Regions from separate parts of the Rhizobium etli CFN 42 genome, predicted to be linked through region 1. Evidence: predicted binding sites of a transcription regulator. Region 1 holds the regulator's gene; each other region holds the start of a gene.

Region 1 (3,110 bases):
CGCGATTTCGGCAATGCCGGTCACGCCATTGGCATGTGTCTCCAGCGTGCCGCGATCGGCGGGGAAGGCATTGATGCGCTGACAGGTAAAGAGAAAGAAGTCGGGAGCGCGCAGATCGCCTGAAAAGGCCAGTTTGAAGCTGCCGACGCTTTCCGAACCGTCGGGCATCCGCAGCGGCCGGCTGAACTGCAACATCTCGCCGGCACTCGCTCCGTTGCCGACGAATCGCCGATGATCCAGGCCGGCATCCTCGGTGAGAAAGGCCAGCGCCGAAAGTCCCTCCTCGCCGCAGCGGAAGCGGAAGGCGCGATTGCGGGCGATGAAGACGTTGCCCTGGCGGGCCGCTGCCTCGCTCTCCTCGACGCTCGCCACACCAAGCGGCTCGATATACGTCTTGTCTGCGAAGAAGACGCAGGCATTCTCCGTTCCGAAGGGATGACGCGCATCGGCGGCGACGGTGAAGCCGAGTTTGCCGAGCCTTTCGCGCGCCAGCTCGATATCGACGACCGGAAGTACCACGTGATCCAGCGGATGCGGCTTAGCGGAATGTGCGATCATGATATCCCTCCTGACACGCCAAGAGATGTGCGACAGCACTCCCCTCAATGCAAGACGTGTGTGCCAATCCGGCCAATGAAAATAAGAATCTCGACGAGTTGGCGCGAAGTTTTACGGAAATTTAGCTACTTGCGGAACACATATGGAACAGATAGTGTCTGTTCTGGATTTGTTTCAATCACGGGGTCTGACGTCGATGCTCACGCGCAAACAACAGGAGCTTCTCCTTTTCATCCATGAGCGCATGAAAGAATCCGGCGTTCCTCCTTCTTTCGACGAAATGAAGGACGCCCTGGATCTAGCCTCGAAATCCGGAATCCACCGGCTGATCACGGCGCTGGAGGAACGCGGCTTCATTCGCCGCCTACCGAACCGCGCCCGGGCGCTCGAGGTGATCAAGCTTCCGGAGGCCTATAATCCCAGCCTTCAACCGCGTCGCGGTTTTTCGCCGAGCGTCATCGAGGGCAGCCTTGGCAAGCCCCAGCCGGTCGCCGCCCCCGCTGCGCCAAAGCCGGTCGCCGACAATGGCAACTCCATCTCCGTGCCGGTCATGGGACGTATCGCCGCCGGCGTTCCGATCTCGGCGATCCAGAACAACACGCACGACATCGTCGTTCCCGCAGATATGCTTGGCTCCGGTGAGCACTATGCGCTGGAGGTCAAGGGCGATTCGATGATCGACGCAGGCATCTTCGACGGCGACACCGTGATCATCCGCAACGGCAGCACCGCCAGTCCCGGCGATATCGTCGTTGCCCTCGTCGATGACGAGGAAGCAACGCTGAAGCGTTTCCGCCGCAAGGGTGCCTCGATCGCGCTCGAGGCCGCCAATCCGGCCTACGAGACCCGCATTTTCGGGCCCGACCGCGTCAAGGTGCAGGGTAAGCTCGTCGGCCTCATCCGCCGCTATCACTGACGCTGGACGGGCCGGAATCGATGAAACGGTCGTTGCGCCAATCATAGGCGCGATGGCGCTTCCATGGTCGCGACAAAGCATCGAAGGCGGTGGTGACCTCCAGGCCACTGTCGGCGAAACGCAATTCGAGCGAACCGGTCCTGCGCAGCGTCTCGCCGGTAAACAGCGCCGCACCCGAGCGGCAGCTGGCGAAGCGCAGGCGCACCGACGTCACGACGATATCGCCGGCATCGCAGGCCGGGCCGAGATAGGCGGCATTCTCGATGACGGTGACGACGTGACCATTTGCAAGCCTCGCTGTGCACCAGGCTTTCTTTACGCAGGAAAAACGCTCCGCCTCACCCTCCGCTGCGGCCGTCCGGATGGCGATCCTCGCTTCGTTCTGCTGCTCGCGGGAAAGCCTGAGGCGCCTGTCTTTTTCCTCCGGGACTGCAGGACCATCCAACATTTTCGGCGGATGGTGCGTCGGCAGAACCAGCGCTCTCTGCCACTGGCTGAAGATGAAGTCCGATGGCCTTTCACGGTTGGAGGCGAGCGCGGCCGTGGCGACGACTGCGACGAGAGCGCCATCTTCCGAAATCACCAGATGGGGTGGCCGGGATGCCGGTAGAACCAAGACGGTAACCGTCGAGACGGCGATAAGGGCGGTCCCCACGTGGCGCAGGCGCGTCCGCAGTAGGCTCATCAGCAGGAAACCTGCCACGGCCACCGAGAAGTACCAGCCGGGCAAACGACCGATGTCGATATTCCCGCCCCAGCCGGATATCGTCTTTGCCACCGCGATCACCAGATCGAGGCCGAATCCGACCACCTTCCAGGGTAAGGTATCCAGGCCGAAAGGCATGAGCAGCATCGCTAACAGCCCGGCCGGCATGACTATGAAGGAGATGATCGGCATGGTTGCGAGGTTTGCGGGGAGCCCATAGGCCGTCAGCCGATGAAAATGCTCGATCGAAAACAGCGCCGTCGAAAAGCCCCCGATGAGCGAGGTCAGGAAAACGCCGCCGAAGAAACGCACGACGGCAACAACTGGGCGCAGGGCCGGCATTTTCAGCAAGGCGTTTTGGCGAACGGGCCGGTCCTTCCACAGCTGATAAACCGATACCAGTGCCAAGGTCGCGGCAAAGGACATTTGAAAGCTCGGGCCCAGGACTTCGGAGGGCGAAATTGCGATGATAACAAGGGCGGAAAGAGCGACATTGCGCAGACTGATCGACGGCCGGTCGAAGAAGACGGCAACCAGCATGATGGCCATCATGATGAAGGCGCGTTCTGCCGAGACGGCGAAACCCGAGATTAGGAAATAGGCCGAGACGGCGATGAGCGCGCCGGCGGCGGCGAACTTCTTGGTCGGATGTGCCTGGGCGACGCCGGGAAAGAGGCTGAGCAGCATCCGGAAGCCGACGAAGAAGATGCCGGCCGACAGTGCCATGTTGAGACCTGATATAGCGATGATGTGGGCAAGGCCCGACTGACGCAGCGCCTCTGTCGTCTCATTTGAAATGGCGCGCCGCTCGTCCGTCACGAGAGCGGCGGCAAAAGCGCCCGTGTCGCCGGGCAGGATCGAGCGTATGCGATCGCCGATGCCGCTGCGTAGCCGATAGAGCCGTTCGAGCAGAGCATCGGAAGTCCATCT
Region 2 (3,110 bases), 1.7 Mb from region 1:
CGACGTCGGCGCTGGCCTCGGCCGCCATCGGCCGGATGAGATCGGCGGCGGAGACGGCGGGCACGTCGATGCGGATATCGATGCGGTCCATCAGCGGGCCGGAGATGCGGGCCTGGTAATCGCTCATGCAGCGCGGGCCGCGGGCGCAGCTATGGCCGGGCTCACCGGCCATGCCGCAGCGGCAGGGATTCATCGCCGCGATCAGCTGGAATTTCGCCGGATAGGAGACACGGTGATTGGCGCGGGCAATGACGCATTCGCCGCCTTCGAGCGGCTGGCGCAGCGCATCGAGCGCCTGCGGCGTGAACTCGGGAAATTCGTCGAGGAAGAGCACGCCGTGATGGGCAAGCGAGGCTTCGCCCGGCCGGGCGCGTATGCCGCCGCCGACAAGCGCCGCCATGGTGGCGGAATGATGCGGGGTGCGGAAGGGGCGGCGGTCGGAAAGTTTGCCGCCGGAGAGCTCACCGGCGATCGAATGGACCATCGACACTTCCAGCAATTCGGCCGCCGAAAGCGGCGGCAGGATCGACGGCAGCCTTGCCGCCAGCATCGACTTGCCGGAGCCGGGAGGGCCGACCATCAGCAGATTGTGGCCGCCGGCGGCCGCCACCTCGAGCGCGCGCTTGGCGCTTTCCTGACCCTTGATCTCGGCAAGATCCGGCAGGTTGGCGGCATTGGCGCGGATCGACGCCTCCGGCCGCGACAGGACCTGGGTGCCGCGGAAATGATTGGCAAGGGCGATCAGGCTGCGCGGGGCGAGGATATTGACCTCGGCGCCGGCCCAAGCGGCCTCGGCGCCGCTTTCGGCCGGGCAGATCAGCCCCTTGCCGAGCGCATTGGCGCCGATGGCGGCCGGCAGCGCGCCTGCGATGGCGGCGATCGTGCCGTCGAGATTGAGTTCGCCGACGACGACATAATCCGACAGCGCATCGGCGGGAATGGCGCCGAGTGCGGCCATCAAGGCCAGTGCGATCGGCAGATCGAAATGCGAGCCTTCTTTCGGGAGGTCGGCCGGCGCCAGATTGACGGTCACGCGCTTTGCCGGCAGCGCCAGGCCGGAGGCGTGAAGGGCCGCCTGCACCCGCTCGCGGCTTTCGGCCACCGCCTTGTCGGGCAGGCCGACGATCTGCATGCCGATCTTGCCGGGCGCGATCATGACCTGGACCTCGACCGGCACGCCTTCTATGCCCTGGAATGCCACCGTACCGACACGCGCGACCATATGCCCATCCCCTGCCCGCAAACTCTTATACCGCCCGCAACCCTTCAGGGCCAGCGGTTGCAATCTGGCACGGAAGCAGGAATAAAACAAGAACGATCAAGGAACGTTTTCAGATATGAGTGGTGACCGGGGTTGTACCCGGTCACATCGGGCATGGGGCTGGAGCCGCAGGCTCAGCTGCGCTTGCGCTCGATCGCATCCCAGAGCAGAGCGGCGATATCGGCGCCGCCGAACTTTTTCACCTCGCGGATGCCGGTCGGCGAGGTGACGTTGATCTCCGTCATGTAATCGCCGATCACATCGATGCCGACGAGCAGGAAGCCGCGCTCCCTCAGCGCCGGGCCGATGCGCTCGCAGATTTCCTTTTCGCGCGCCGTCAGTTCGGTCGCCTCGGCGCGGCCGCCGACATGCATGTTGGAGCGGCTGTCATGCTCGGCCGGCACGCGATTGATGGCGCCGGCAAACTCGCCGTCGACGAGGATGATGCGCTTGTCGCCCTTGCGCACGTCGGGCAGATATTGCTGGGCGATGAAGGGCTCGCGGAAAAGCTGGCCGAACATTTCTAAGAGCGAAGAGAGATTGCGGTCGTCGCGGGTCGAATGGAAGACGCCGGCGCCGCCATTGCCGTACAGCGGCTTCAGGATGATATCGCCCATCTCGTCGCGGAAGCGGCGGATCTCGGCCGGATCCTTGGTGATCAGCGTCTTCGGCATCAGGTCGGAAAATTCGGTGACGAAAATCTTCTCGGGCGAATTGCGCACCCAGGCCGGATCGTTGACGACGAGCGTCTTCGGGTGGATGCGTTCGAGCAGATGCGTCGAGGTGATATAGGCCATGTCGAAGGGCGGATCCTGGCGCAGCAGCACCACGTCCATGGTCGAAAGATCGACGCGCTCGGGCGCGCCAAGCTCGAAGTGATCACCCTTGACGTCGCGCAGCACCATCGGCTCGACGCTGGCAAAGAGCTTGCCATCGCGGAAGCTCAGGCGTTCGGGGGTGTAATGGAAGAGCCTGTAGCCGCGCGCCTGCGCTTCCAGGCTCATGGCGAAGGTGGAATCGCCTGCGATATTGATGCCGGCGACATGATCCATCTGGACCGCTACATTGGTGATCTTGGCCATTTCCGTCCCTCGCTGAATGCGGGACAGATGTAGGTCGGCCCGGTTTCAAACGCAACGGTCATCGAAGGCTTGCGGCGGTCGCAATTTTCAGGCGGCGATGCCCTGGCTGCCGCCGTTGCGCAGCATGTTGCGCAGCCGGTAGGCGATTGCCAAAGGCTTCGGGAAGGGCTTGCGCAGGAAGGCGACCTTGCGGACGTAAGTGTCGACCCGCCAGCTCGCCCAGGTTCCACCTGCGAAAAAGGCGACGTCGCCGGGGCACAGAGTCCGTTCCGTGCCATCCTCGGCGGTGATGTGGACCTCGCCTTCGAGGATCATCACGGTCTCGTCCCAGCCGAAGTGCCAGCGGAACTCGCCCGCCGTGCAGTCCCAGATCGCCGTCAGCGACGCCTCGTCCTGGCCGCGCGAATGTTCGGCGGTGCGGGCTTCAGGATTGCCGCTGATGATCCAGTCGGGATTGATCGGCGTCGATTTCAGCGGCAGGCGGTCGCTCGCATGCGCGACGAAGGATTTCGCGGCCGGCTTCAGCGCGACATAAGGCACCGAGCGCGCGGCCATGGCGACCGCGCTTGCAAACATCATCTTCCAGACCACGCAACAACCCCCAATTCTTAATCCCTACCGCGATGGTGGGTAGCAGAGAGAGGTAACGAGCTCGTTCAAACCGGGACTAAAGTTTTAACAATCCGGAAACCCGACCGGGCCGAAAGCGCTCAGAAGGCGTCGGGAAAGTGCCGCGGCAAGCGGCCGGGCATGACGGCGATGATGTC
Region 3 (3,110 bases), 1.1 Mb from region 1:
TGGTATTTCCAGGCGACGGAAACGGTTTCGGGAGGCATGTGATGGCAGGTTTGGACGAAAAACGGCCCTTCATCGCCGTCGGGATTGCGATTCTCACCGTCTCGGATACGCGCACGCCCGAGACGGACAAATCCGGCGATACGCTGGCGGCGCGGATCGCCGAGGCGGGCCATAGACTGGTCGAGCGGGCGATCGTGCCCGACGAACGGGAGAAAATCGCCGCTCAGGTCAAAGCCTGGACCGAGCGGGATGAGATCGATGTCGTCATCACCACAGGCGGCACCGGCTTTACCGGCCGAGACGTGACGCCCGAGGCGCTGGAACCGCTGTTCGAAAAGCGCATGGACGGCTTTTCCACCGTCTTCCACCGCATTTCCTACGATAAGATCGGCACGGCGACGATCCAGTCGCGCGCCACCGCGGGCGTTGCCAACTCCACCTTCATCTTCGCCCTGCCCGGCTCGCCCGGCGCCTGCCGGGACGCCTGGGACGGGATCCTGAAAGCACAGCTCGATTATCGCAGCGTACCGTGCAACTTCGTCGAGATCATGCCGCGCTTGGACGAGCATTTGAAACGCGGCGCGAAGAAATAGGACTGGCGCTGCCGTTACAGTGCCGCGGTCGCGCCGTCGACAATCCGATTCAGACTTTTGGGGGTCGACGCGCTGATTTGTTATGTGGCAATGCCAGGCAGAGCCGGCATCGAATCCCAGCTATCACCCGACAGCAGGATGCAGCTTATGCCGTGAACATCCGTGACGACGAGGGTCCAAGTGCCGCTCTTGGCGGCGTAGACCTCAAGAACGGCGTTCTGGTTGACCAGACCGACCGCGGTGAGCTTCTCACCGAAGTTCCTGTCGAGGAAACTGACGACGTCGGATCGGCCTGCGCAACTGAGCATCGTCTGCGATGCTGCCGAATGCGGATGCGCGATCACCAATGTCGGCAATATGACGGCCAGCAGGCCGTAGATCCTACCGCGTACGCCGTAGATCCTACCGAGTGGCATGACGCACCTCCTTTCGCCGGAAACCCGGCAGAAGAGGAGATTTTTCGCCGACCTGTTCTGCCGTTCACCGGCATTCCACGGCATCCGTTGCGAAGCGAGGCGCTTCGACGGCGCCATGGGCGAATTATAGCGCGAAACCCGATTGGGCGCCATCTTTGCGCGATAGCGGGATCGGCGACCGCCTATTATAGAAAACCCCTCCCCACATGGGACCCACAGGGGGAAGGGACTAAGCTGTGTGTCCGGCTGGGACAAAGGGAGAGATCTTTACTGGCTGTTATCTTCCGACGGATGGTCACGATGGAGGTTACGTGCGGCGGTGCGGTTGGGAAGGGGTTTCGGCGGGTCTGCACCGGACAGCCATGAACCACATCCAGATGTCATCAAGCGTAAAACGGCTCAGCGCGCAGCACGCGCCACCCAGGAGGGAATGAGTTCACTTGCGAGCTTTCGCGGTTTCTGGCCCTTGGCGAAGTCAGCAACAGGCATCCCGCTTCTGGCGGCGGCGAGTGCCTGGTTCTTCGACATCAACAGCCCGAGCTCCAGCGGCGGCCGGGCGCGAGCGACGCGCTGGAAGAAGGAGCGTCGATAGCCACGTGAGGCAGTAAAGCGGGCCGGCGTCTTGTTCAGAGCCACATATTCGGCGATCTCATCGATCCAGCCGGCCTGCGGCCTGGCGCCCGGCTCGACGAAGAGCAGCCATTCGCCGCGGGCGGAGCGGACGATGTCCTTGATATCCCATTGTGAATGGAAACGGCAGCCAGCGGCGTCGGCGACCCGCGAGGTGCCGTCGCGCGAGCCGTGATCGAGCACGATCACATCGCTGACGAGCCCTTCCACCGCGCCTGCCACGAGTATCGATAAGGTCTGCGCCAGTTCGGATTCCTGATCCTGGCATTCGAGAACAACAGTCAACATCGATTATTCATAATGCGCCGCACAATTATTTGCCAGCACCCTTTTCCGCATTTTGTTCTTGCATTGTTCTCATTTTGCCGATAGGAATTTAATCATCGAAACGGGCGGAGGCAAAGGCTTTTCGCCGCGGGAGAATCCGATGAGAGAGCAGTCCCTGGCAGGGCAGGCCGCATTCGCGCCTGCCAATACGGCAGATATTGCCGATGCGATGATCGTGTCCTCCGGTCTTAGGGTCGAGGTCGACCGACGGCGCGGGCGCGGGGCGGGACTGAACCCGACAGGGCGGTTCGAAGCGCTGCAGCGGGAGACCTTCGACGATGGCTGGCAGACGCTGGAAGAGCTGCCGCCGTTCAAGACCGAGGTGCAGATCGAAAAGCCGCGCACCGCGATCACCCGCAACGAATCGCCAGATACTTCCTTCGACCGCTCGATCAATCCCTATCGCGGCTGCGAGCACGGCTGCATCTATTGTTTCGCCCGGCCGACGCACGCCTATATGGGGCTTTCGGCAGGGCTCGATTTCGAGACGAAGCTCTTCGCCAAGCCCGATGCGGCGAAGCTGCTAGAGCGCGAGCTCGCCAAGCCGGGCTACAAGGTCCGGGTGATCGCGATCGGCACCAATACCGACCCCTATCAGCCGATCGAGAAGGAATGGCGCATCATGCGCGGCATCCTCGAGGTGCTGAACAAGGCGAACCATCCGGTGTCGATCGTCACCAAGTCGGCAATGATCCTGCGCGATCTCGACATTCTGCAGGAGATGGCCGGCAAGAACCTGGTGCGCGTCGGCATCTCGGTCACCACCCTCGACCGCAAACTTGCCCGGGCAATGGAGCCGCGTGCCGCCACGCCGCCGCGACGGCTGGAGACCATTCATGCGCTCTCGGAGGCAGGCATCCAGACTGCCGTCATGGCCGCTCCGCTCATTCCGGCGCTGAACGATCACGAGCTGGAGCGCATCCTCGAATCGGCAAAGGCCGCCGGCGCCGCCGAGGCGAGTTATGTCATTCTCAGGTTGCCGCTCGAAGTCAGCCCACTCTTTCGCGACTGGCTGCTGCAGCACTATCCCGATCGTTACCGGCACGTGATGTCGTTGGTGCGCTCGATGCGCGGCGGCAAGGATTACGACGCCGAATTCGGCAAGCGGATGAAGGGCGCCGGCCCCTATGCCTGGCAGATCGCC
Region 4 (3,110 bases), 2.1 Mb from region 1:
CTTCGGCCGCATCGTCAATATCTCGTCGATCAACGGCCAAAAGGGCCAGATGGGCCAGGCGAACTATTCGGCGGCCAAGGCGGGCGATCTCGGCTTTACCAAGGCGCTTGCCCAGGAAGGGGCTGCAAAAAACATCACCGTCAATGCCATCTGCCCCGGTTATATCGGAACGGAAATGGTGCTTGCCGTGCCGGAGAAGGTACTGAATGAACGCATCATTCCGCAGATCCCGGTCGGTCGTCTCGGCGAACCGGAAGAAATCGCGCGTTGCGTCACCTTCCTCGTCTCCGACGATGCCGGCTTCATCACCGGCTCGACGCTGACGGCCAATGGCGGGCAATTCTTCGTTTAAGACAGGATGAACGTTTGTCGATTCGCAAAGGCGCGTTGCAGAACGCGCCTTTGCTTTTTGTTTGGGAGGTCAGAAGCGGTTGCCGGTGTCCCGGTCTCGCTGAACCCGAATCTTGACCGGCATTCGCTGCCGCAAGCGATCTCCGCTACGAAGAGCTGAGACCGCGGTTGTCAGGAAAGCCGCAGCGACGAGAATGACGACGGTGGAATTCAGGACAATCTGGTCCATGCAAATATTCCTTTCAGCGCGTCGGGCGATGGTGCCTGCCCTGCGATCACCAAGGAAATATGCGCCTCCAATAGGTGCCGGTAGATTTGACTTTCACGACTGATCGTCAACATCACGTTGACGCGCCGGCAAAGAAAAACGGGCGCAAAAGCGCCCGTTGGGAGTCCGATATGTTATGCGATCAGTAGCGGCAACGAGCCTCGTAACGGCGGCCGTAGCGGTCGCGATAGATGCAGTAGCCGCGGCGTTCGACCGACTGGCCGATCAGGGCACCGGTCAGACCCCCGGCAACGGCGCCGACAGCGGCACCACCCCAGCTATTGGTGACGGCGCCGCCGATGACCGCACCGGTGCCGGCGCCGATCGCCGTGCCCTGCTCGGTCGCCGTGCAGGATGCGAGAGCGCCCACGAGCGCGCCAATAAGAACAATCTTCTTCATCATGTCGTAACTCCCCAGGTTTGTCGGGCTTTAGATGCGGCCCATTAGTACAAGGATAATGATAATGACGAGAACTAGCCCCAAACCGCCGGAAGGTCCATAGCCCCAGCCACGGCTGTAACCCCAATTCGGCAAGGCTCCGATCAAGAGCAGAATGAGGATAACGAGAAGTATCGTGCCAAGCATGGTGTGTTTCCTTCATTTTCATCCGCAATCTGAATGGACAAGAAACACGCATTGGCGATTTTTGTTCCCGGTTGAGCGCGCGAATTGTGATGCGGCGCGATTCATGGTTTGCAATCCGTCTTCCCCGGAAAATTATCGATATGGTTAAAAAGACGTTTGAATACAATAGGTTGCGGTGAACAAAGCGGGAAGGTCGCAATGTCGTCGATTCGTCGACGATTCGTTCCGTTTTTGATCGATCCGATCGCGCAAGCGGTCCCGGGTTAAGACCGTGTGAATTTCGTCGTCGAAAGATTAACGCCCGCCCGAACGGTCCGACATGAGGATCTGTCGCTTGCCTGCATCTAGCGGCGGGTGACGGCGGCGCCACCAGATCTTGACCTGAACGAAAGGTGAAAGTGGTTCGGTCGGCGATTCGTCTCCGATTCGTTCCGGATTTGGTCGAGGCGTTAATTTTGGGTGGAATTTTCGCTCGGCAAAAGGTGGCGGCAGCCTCCCGGCAAGGCGACAGAAATGCGAACAGGACAGAGTCTCGCGATTCAGCATCTAGTGGGAAAAAGTGATTCAAAATCAATACTTAGCCGTGAACAAAAGCTGAATCAGCAGGAGTCAGCGATTCGTCGCTGATTCGTTCTCAGGCTGTTCTGAATCGGAAATGCGGACCTTCCGGACGACTCGCAAAGGTCGCAATCCCGAGCGCATTTTGAAATCTGCCCTTGCGTTTGCGGCGGTAGCTGTCCATGTGTTCTGTGCCTCCATCGAGATGGCAAAACTTTTCCCGGGGGCGCCTGCCTCACTTGCATGGACCATGACTCTGACTTCGCAGCCAATGATTCTGAGCGGGCGCGGTGTGACCGCGGTGCTCGGACCAACCAATACTGGCAAGACCCATTATGCCATCGAGCGCATGGTCGCACACGGGACCGGCGTGATCGGCCTGCCGCTCAGACTGCTGGCCCGCGAGGTCTATACGCGGGTGGTGGAGAAGGTCGGCTTGCAGAACGTGGCGCTGGTCACGGGCGAAGAAAAGATTTCGCCGCCCGATGCCCGGTTTTCCGTCTGCACGGTCGAGGCGATGCCACGGGAGACCAAAGCCGCCTTTGTCGCGATCGACGAGGTGCAGCTCGCCGGCGATCTCGAGCGTGGCCATATCTTCACCGACCGCATCCTGCACCTTCGCGGCCGTGATGAAACGCTGCTTCTGGGTGCTGCGACGATGCGGCCGATCCTGCAACAGATCCTGCCCGGGATCACGATCGTCGAGCGGCCGCGGCTTTCGCATCTGCTTTACGCGGGGCAGAAGAAGATCACCCGGCTGCCGCAGCGCTCGGCCATCGTCGCCTTTTCCGCCGATGAGGTCTATGCCATCGCCGAGCTCATCCGCCGGCAGCGCGGCGGCGCGGCGGTCGTGCTGGGGGCGCTGAGCCCGCGCACCCGCAATGCGCAGGTCGCGCTCTATCAGGCGGGCGACGTCGAATATATGGTGGCGACCGATGCGATCGGCATGGGGCTCAACCTTGATGTCGATCACGTCGCCTTCGCCCAGGACCGGAAATTCGACGGCTACCAGTTCCGCAACCTCAATCCGGCCGAACTCGGCCAGATCGCCGGACGCGCGGGGCGGCACGTGCGGGACGGCACCTTCGGCGTCACCGGACAGGTCTCGCCCTTCGACGAGGAACTGGTGCAGCGCATCGAGGGACATGAATTCGACAACGTCAAGGTTCTGCAGTGGCGCACGACGGCGATGGACTTCTCCTCGATTCAGTCGCTGCGCGCCAGCCTGGAGGCCGGGCCGCGCGTGCCCGGGCTGACGCGGGCGCTGCCGGCGGTTGACCAGCAGGCGCTCGAGCAGCTTTCGCGCTATCCCGAGGTGATCGACCTTGCCGACAGGCCGGCCCGTGT

Evidence for each region. Region 1 encodes LexA, which represses DNA repair genes until DNA is damaged. Its sites were predicted from a motif close to TGTTCNNNNTGTGTTCNG; they were not measured.
Region 2: a site for LexA is predicted at 1,300-1,317, ahead of RHE_RS01635 (YifB family Mg chelatase-like AAA ATPase). Genes of this name have one in related genera too.
Region 3: a site for LexA is predicted at 1,981-1,998, ahead of RHE_RS04375 (PA0069 family radical SAM protein). Genes of this name have one in related genera too.
Region 4: a site for LexA is predicted at 1,938-1,955, ahead of RHE_RS20560 (helicase-related protein). Genes of this name have one in related genera too.

Annotation. Positions count from the first base shown of each region.
Region 1 is NC_007761.1:2,010,350-2,013,459, reverse strand. Features, by position in the region: gene RHE_RS09850 (VOC family protein) at 1-558, opposite strand, end outside; gene lexA (transcriptional repressor LexA) at 755-1,474, shown strand; gene RHE_RS09840 (ComEC/Rec2 family competence protein) at 1,455-3,110, opposite strand, start outside.
Region 2 is NC_007761.1:326,822-329,931, reverse strand. Features, by position in the region: gene RHE_RS01635 (YifB family Mg chelatase-like AAA ATPase) at 1-1,222, opposite strand, end outside; gene gshB (glutathione synthase) at 1,396-2,343, opposite strand; gene RHE_RS01625 (cupin domain-containing protein) at 2,431-2,934, opposite strand; gene RHE_RS01620 (YraN family protein) at 3,054-3,110, opposite strand, start outside.
Region 3 is NC_007761.1:910,172-913,281, reverse strand. Features, by position in the region: gene RHE_RS04395 (4-(cytidine 5'-diphospho)-2-C-methyl-D-erythritol kinase) at 1-42, shown strand, start outside; gene moaB (molybdenum cofactor biosynthesis protein B) at 42-593, shown strand; gene RHE_RS04385 (hypothetical protein) at 674-1,009, opposite strand; gene RHE_RS04380 (glycosyl transferase) at 1,409-1,927, opposite strand; gene RHE_RS04375 (PA0069 family radical SAM protein) at 2,067-3,110, shown strand, end outside.
Region 4 is NC_007761.1:4,254,909-4,258,018, forward strand. Features, by position in the region: gene phbB (beta-ketoacyl-ACP reductase) at 1-352, shown strand, start outside; gene RHE_RS33725 (hypothetical protein) at 422-580, opposite strand; gene RHE_RS20555 (YMGG-like glycine zipper-containing protein) at 762-1,022, opposite strand; gene RHE_RS31905 (DUF3309 family protein) at 1,050-1,205, opposite strand; gene RHE_RS20560 (helicase-related protein) at 2,014-3,110, shown strand, end outside.